2 regions of the Mesorhizobium sp. M7A.F.Ca.US.007.01.2.1 genome follow, and region 2 is predicted to be linked to the other one. Evidence: riboswitches for the same ligand, from Rfam matches in the RefSeq annotation. Region 2 holds a riboswitch; the other holds the start of a gene.
What was found. Region 2 has a riboswitch for thiamine pyrophosphate ahead of thiC (phosphomethylpyrimidine synthase ThiC). Riboswitches for the same ligand answer to the same signal wherever they lie in the genome.
Positions count from the first base shown of each region.

Region 1: it holds a riboswitch for thiamine pyrophosphate, as region 2 does, so the genes downstream of both, EN949_RS21930 (YkoF family thiamine/hydroxymethylpyrimidine-binding protein) here and thiC (phosphomethylpyrimidine synthase ThiC) in region 2, are expected to answer to the same signal.

Region 1 covers NZ_RZQP01000132.1:3,467-6,669, reverse strand. Annotated here, with positions in the region: gene EN949_RS21940 (ABC transporter ATP-binding protein) at 1-497, opposite strand, end outside; gene EN949_RS21935 (ABC transporter permease) at 494-1,255, opposite strand; gene EN949_RS21930 (YkoF family thiamine/hydroxymethylpyrimidine-binding protein) at 1,348-1,956, opposite strand; TPP riboswitch at 1,947-2,060, opposite strand; gene EN949_RS21925 (hypothetical protein) at 2,245-2,562, shown strand; gene msrA (peptide-methionine (S)-S-oxide reductase MsrA) at 2,632-3,150, opposite strand.
Region 2 covers NZ_RZQP01000138.1:4,948-8,150, reverse strand. Annotated here, with positions in the region: gene thiO (glycine oxidase ThiO) at 1-221, opposite strand, end outside; gene thiC (phosphomethylpyrimidine synthase ThiC) at 218-2,053, opposite strand; TPP riboswitch at 2,157-2,273, opposite strand; gene EN949_RS22430 (hypothetical protein) at 2,591-2,854, opposite strand.

The DNA.
Region 1 (3,203 bases), on a different contig from region 2:
GTGCGGGTCAGCGCATCGAGCGCGCCGAACGGCTCGTCGAGCAGGAGCATGTCGCGCTCCTGCACCACGGTGCGCAGCAAGGCCGCGCGCTGGCGCATGCCGCCGGACAGCTGCGCGGGAAAATGCCGCTCGAAGCCGGCAAGCCCGAATTCGGCAAACAACGGCGCAACGCGCGCCCGCGCCGCCTGTCTCCTCATACCTTGCACTTCGAGCCCGAGCGTCGTGTTGTCGAGGATGCGCCGCCATGGCATCAGCGCGTCGCGCTGCGGCATGAAGGCGAAGTGCCTGCCGTGGTCGTCGAGCCGCGCGCCGTCGAACAACATCTCGCCCTCGCCATGCTCGGCGCCGGTCAGAAGCTGGAACAGCGTCGACTTGCCGGCACCCGAGGGTCCAAGGATCGAGACGAACTCACCAGCGCCGACGCTGAGCGAAATATCGGCCAGCACGTCGAGCCCACCGAACGCCTTGTGCACATGCCGCAGTTCGAGCCGGCTCATCGCCAGGCCCCCTTCCCGGCAGTTTCCCTGTCGGCTCGCTCCCAGGGCATGGCAAGGCGCTGCAGCAACACGGTCAACCCGAACAGGACAAGGGTCAGCGCCGCGCTGACACCGACGGCGGCAAGAACCAGATCAGGACGGAAATTGTTTTTGGCGTTGAGCATGTAGATGCCCAGACCCTTCGCGGCACCGGCATATTCAGCGAAGATGGCGCCGACCACCGCATAGGTGATGGAGATCCTCAACCCGGCAAAGAAGTAAGGCAGCGCCGAAGGCAGCCGCGCCAGCAGGAAGATGCGCCAGCGCCCTGCCCCCATGGCGCGCAGCATTTGCCCGATCTCGGCCTCGGTCGCCTCATAGCCTTCGACCAATGCAACCAGCATCGGAAAAAAGGTGACCAGCGCCACCAGCATGATCTTGGGCGCCAGCCCGAAGCCGAACCACAGCACCACCAGCGGCGCGACCGCCACCAGCGGCAAGGTCTGGCTGACGATGAAGACGGGAAACAACGCACGCCGCAGCGGCTGGAAGAAGTCGACCAGCATCGACAGCACGAAGGCGGCGCTGAGCGAACAGGCAAAGCCAAGAAGCGTGGCACGGATGGTCGGAACGGCATTGTCGGCCAGCGCCTCGCGATTGAGCATCGCTTGCTCGAAGACGCGTGACGGCGCCGGCAGTATCGTGGCCCTGATGCCGGAATAGGTGGCATAAAGCTCCCACGCCAGCAGGAGCAAACCGGCCGAGATCATGGCCGGCATTGCCTTGACGAGAAAGCTCGCGATCGGGCGCGAAGCGACTGATGATGAGACCACGGGAGATAACCTTTGACGGCCGCGAGAGCGGCGCGGCTTCAGACGGCCGACGGGCTGTTGGCCGAGACCGTGACGTCGAGGGTTACGTGGCCAGCGCCTGGTCCGAAACGGCAGAAAGCCTCGTCCAGCGCCGAAAAGATCGCACCGGCATCACCGCGCAGTTTCGTGCAGAAATGTTTGGAGCGCTCATAGACGCCGGACTGCTTGAGAAAGTCTATGCAGCCGTAGATCTCGTCCATGTGGTCGTCTGTGCCCATCACATAGAGCGAGAACTGCGCCGCCGCCGGCTGGCCGGTGGCAGCAGCATTGCGCACCGCCGCGATGGCCGCGTCCTTGCGGGGGCCGAGTGGACCGACGGGCCCGCCAAACGCATCGGAGCGGCAGATCGGATCGTCCGGCTCGCCAGGGCAGCCGCGCGAGATGGTGGCCGACAACACGCAATGTTTGCCGCTGCGTGCCGCCGCCACGAAGAGGTCGCGCATGGCAGGAAACAGCACTTCGGGCGGCCCGATCAGCAAGGTCGAGATGTCGTCGGTCTCGATCCTGAGTTTGTCGCGCCAGGGATCGAGCGCACCGAGCGCGCCAAGGATGACACCGACGAAATCGTCGGTCATGGGATATAGGGAAATCTGTGCGCCTGAAAACATCGCCCGCCTCGCTCCGCTGGTATTACCCAGATCAGCTTCTAGGGTCTGTGGGCTTGCCGCCCCCGTCTCAGCCCCGACCGTACGGAGCACCCCTGTGGATGTGCGCCTTAAAGCATCATTCGAGTTGAAGGAAAAGCCGTTTTTTTTATCGCACTGCGCCAAAAGCATTGCGCCAGGGCGGGAGCGGTTGGCTCTGCCGGCGCGAGAATTTATCGGGAACCTTCACCAGGCCGCGAGGTTGTCCCACCAGTCGCTACGCGACGAGTTCACAGACAATGGAGACAAACCATGTTCATGAAAATCCTCGCAGCTTCGGCGCTCACCATTGGCCTGGCGACATCGGCCATGGCGCAGAGCAATGGCACAAGCGGCACCGACGGATCCGGCGGCAGCGGCAAGTCGGTCACCGTCGACCCAAATACGCCGGCTTCGCCGAACACGGTAGACCCCGGCACGACCAACAGTACGACGGTAGCACCGGGCGCCACGAATTCAAACGCGGATGAAAATTGCCCTGCCCATCCGCAGGGCGCACAGCCCGATGCCAGTGGAACGTCGCCGGGCACCACCGCGCCGACAGTTAATGACAACCATTGCGGCAAGTAGGAATTGCAATGAAAAGAAGCCGCGGAGCGAGCGCTCCGCGGCTTCTCAAATCCTGTCGTATCAGTGTATCTACGGCACCGCTTTTTCCCGAACCGGCAGCTTCCACCCCGGCCTGACGAAGTGGCAGGTGTATCCGTTGGGGTATTTCTCCAGATAGTCCTGATGCTCGGGCTCGGCTTCCCAGAAGGGGCCAACGGGTGCGACTTCGGTGACGACCTTGCCCGGCCACAGGCCCGAGGCATCGACATCGGCGATCGTGTCCTCGGCGATGCGCTTCTGTTCGTCGCTGGTGTAATAGATCGCCGAGCGATAACTCGTCCCGACATCGTTGCCCTGGCGGTTGCGGGTCGTCGGATCGTGGATCTGGAAAAAGCGTTCCAGCAGCGTGCGATAGCTTATGATGGCCGGATCGAAATTGATCTCGATGGCTTCGGCATGGCTGCCGTGGTTGCGGTAGGTGGCGTTGGGCACGTCGCCGCCGCTGTAGCCAACACGGGTGGAAATGACGCCGGGATAGCGCCGTATCAAATCCTGCATACCCCAGAAGCAGCCACCGGCAAGGACTGCGCGTTCGGTCGAAGTCGCCATATCACGTCTCCTCAAAGGCAAGTTTGTCTGGACATAGATGGGCATTGTCACCT
Region 2 (3,203 bases):
ACCGCATCCCACCAGTCGGCAGCATCGCGTCCGAGATCCAGCACCGGCTGCTCCGCGCTTTCGCGCTCGCACCATGGCGCCAGCATGCCGCCGGCGAACCACGACGCGTTGCCACCAAGGCCATGCCGCATCTCGGCGACGGTGACCGTCGCGCCGCGGGCGGCGAGTTCGAAAGCGACGGTGAGGCCGGCAACGCCGGCCCCTTTGACGAGCACCCTCATGATGGTTTGGGAGCCTCTGGCACGACCGGTACGCCAGTCTCGTCCGCCTGCATGTAGAGATCGCCGCCCTCCCGGTATTTTGCCGCCATTGCCGCCATGCCTTCCTTCTGGGCCTCGGCACGGATGTCGTGGGAAATGCGCATGGAGCAGAATTTCGGCCCGCACATCGAACAAAAATGTGCCAGCTTGTGCGCCTCCTTGGGCAAGGTCTGGTCGTGGAAGGACCGTGCGGTTTCGGGGTCGAGCGACAGGTTGAACTGGTCCTCCCAGCGGAACTCGAAGCGCGCGCGCGAAAGGGCATCATCCCTGGTTTTCGCTGCCGGATGGCCCTTCGCCAGATCGGCTGCATGGGCGGCTATCTTGTAGGTGATCACGCCAATCTTGACGTCGTTGCGGTCGGGAAGGCCGAGATGCTCTTTCGGCGTGACGTAGCAAAGCATTGCGGTGCCGAACCAGCCTATCATGGCGGCACCTATCCCTGAGGTGATGTGGTCATAGCCCGGCGCGATGTCGGTCGTCAGCGGCCCCAACGTGTAGAACGGCGCCTCACCGCACACTGCGAGCTGCTTGTCCATGTTCTGCTTGATCTTGTGCATGGGGACATGGCCCGGGCCTTCGATCATCACCTGGCAGTCCTTTGCCCAGGCAATCTTGGTGAGTTCTCCAAGTGTTTCCAGTTCGGCGAATTGCGCCGCGTCGTTCGCATCGGCGATTGAACCGGGACGAAGGCCGTCGCCGAGCGAGAAGGAGACGTCATAGGCTCTGGCGATGTCGCAGATCTCCTCGAAATGCTCGTAGAGGAAGCTCTCCCGGTGATGGTGCAGGCACCATTTGGCCATGATCGAGCCGCCGCGCGAGACGATGCCCGTGACCCGGTCGACGGTCAGCGGGATGTAGTGCAGCCGCACGCCGGCGTGGATGGTGAAATAGTCGACGCCTTGCTCGGCCTGCTCGATCAGCGTGTCGCGGTAGACCTCCCAGTTCAGATCCTCGGCGATGCCGTTGACCTTTTCCAGCGCCTGATAGAGCGGCACCGTACCGATCGGCACCGGCGCATTGCGCACGATCCAGTCGCGGATGTTGTGGATGTTGCGGCCGGTCGACAGGTCCATCACCGTGTCCGCGCCCCAGCGGATAGCCCAGACCATTTTTTCGACCTCTTCGGCCATCGACGATGTGACAGCCGAGTTACCGATGTTGGCGTTGATCTTGACCAGAAAATTGCGACCGATGATCATCGGCTCGCTCTCGGGATGATTGATGTTGGCGGGAATGATTGCGCGCCCGCGCGCCACCTCGTCGCGCACGAATTCGGGTGTGACGAAATCTGGGATCGCCGCGCCGAAGGCTTCGCCGTCGCGTTGCAGCTTGCCGCGCATCACCTCGCGGCCGAGATTCTCGCGGATGGCTACGAACTCCATTTCTGGCGTGATGATGCCGGCGCGCGCATAGGCAAGTTGGGTCACCGCCTTGCCCTGCTTGGCCTTGAGCGGCCGATTGCGTATCGGAAATTCCGGTGTCAGGCGCTCGCCGGTGGCGAATCCATTGTCTTCCGGCCGGACGTGGCGGCCGTCATAGGCTTCGACATCGCCACGCGCCGTGACCCATTCGTGGCGAAGCCGGGCAAGGCCTTTTTCGATGCTGGTTTCGACTGATGGATCGGTGTAGGGGCCGGACGGATCGTAGACGGTGACGGGCGGTTCGCCGGCCGTCGGATGGACGGAAATCTCGCGCATCGGCACCCTGATCTGCGGGTAGAGGACGCCGGGCTTGTGGATTTTCCGCGAGGCGGGCAGTGGTCCCGTCGATACGGCGGGGGTGAGGGCATTCATCGTGAGGCTCCTTTGCTCATGCATTGGAGACCCAGTTCTGTGCCGGAAGGATGAAAAGACGCTTCTGTAGACCTGCTGCAACAGGACCTCGGGCGTAAACTCCCGCAAAGCGCTTGCACCGTCCCTACGCCAGTATGAACTGGATCAGGTTCAACGGGTCACTGCGCCGCGAAAGCCAGCAGTATCTCAGCCCCTTGCCGGGACTCCCCTGGTGAATGCCTTAGGTTGAACGGGCTGACGCTATCTTGTCAAGCGCATTCGGGCGCCTTCGGCCGGTGGCGACGACCGGCGGCCAGCCGGGCGGAGAGCTCGCGCATGCATCGGGGACAAGTCACGCCCCGTAGACCGGGGCTGAATGGCCAAAGCCTCATTCGCTTCGTGAAGGATGGAGAAACTGTATTGGCCATGTGCGCGTATCGACCAAGTAGCTCAGGCGGTCACGGATGTGGTTATTCTGGTCGAAGGTGACGAACGGCCTTGGGGGTCACCTCCTTTAGGATTCAGAGGTTGGAAGACGGCTTCTCGCGATCACGGCCATCAGGAAATACCTGTCTTCGGCTCAACCTCGACATGGCGTCCGATCGACCGCAGATATACAGCTATCTCGTTCATGAGATGATCGCGTTCGCCGTAGATTTCAGCAATCCTACGCAGCTGTGGCTCGACGGCCCTCCGTTGCGCTGGCGTGAAATCAGCATCGCCAAAGACGTATCCCAAGTTGCCAATCGCGCAAATTTTGCAGCCGGCGTCCACAACTGCTTGTACGAATGCCGGAATGTCTTTTTCTTGCATGGTCTTCATGTCGAACCTCTCGTGAATGGCGTGCTTGCGCCCCAATCTGCCTTTTCAGCGTGTCCTCTGGGCGGCGCAAGCCCTGAGCGTGACTGTGCACGGGCAACCTCGACTATCCCATCTGCCACGCTCTTTAGAATCGGTGGGGTCTGGTGATCGCAGGCTGGGCCACTCAAAAGCCTGCAAGAAGAAAGTCATGGCGACCATTGCTCAAGATCGCAAGGGTGCGTGCAAGACCTTCCGTTGGCAGTCATGCACGCTCGCTCAGAGATAGTCCGGCCGCGGAAATTCTCCCTTATTCGTAAGAAAGCTCATTGAGCAACTGGGCATTGAGCAACTGGGTCTCACGTCACGGGTC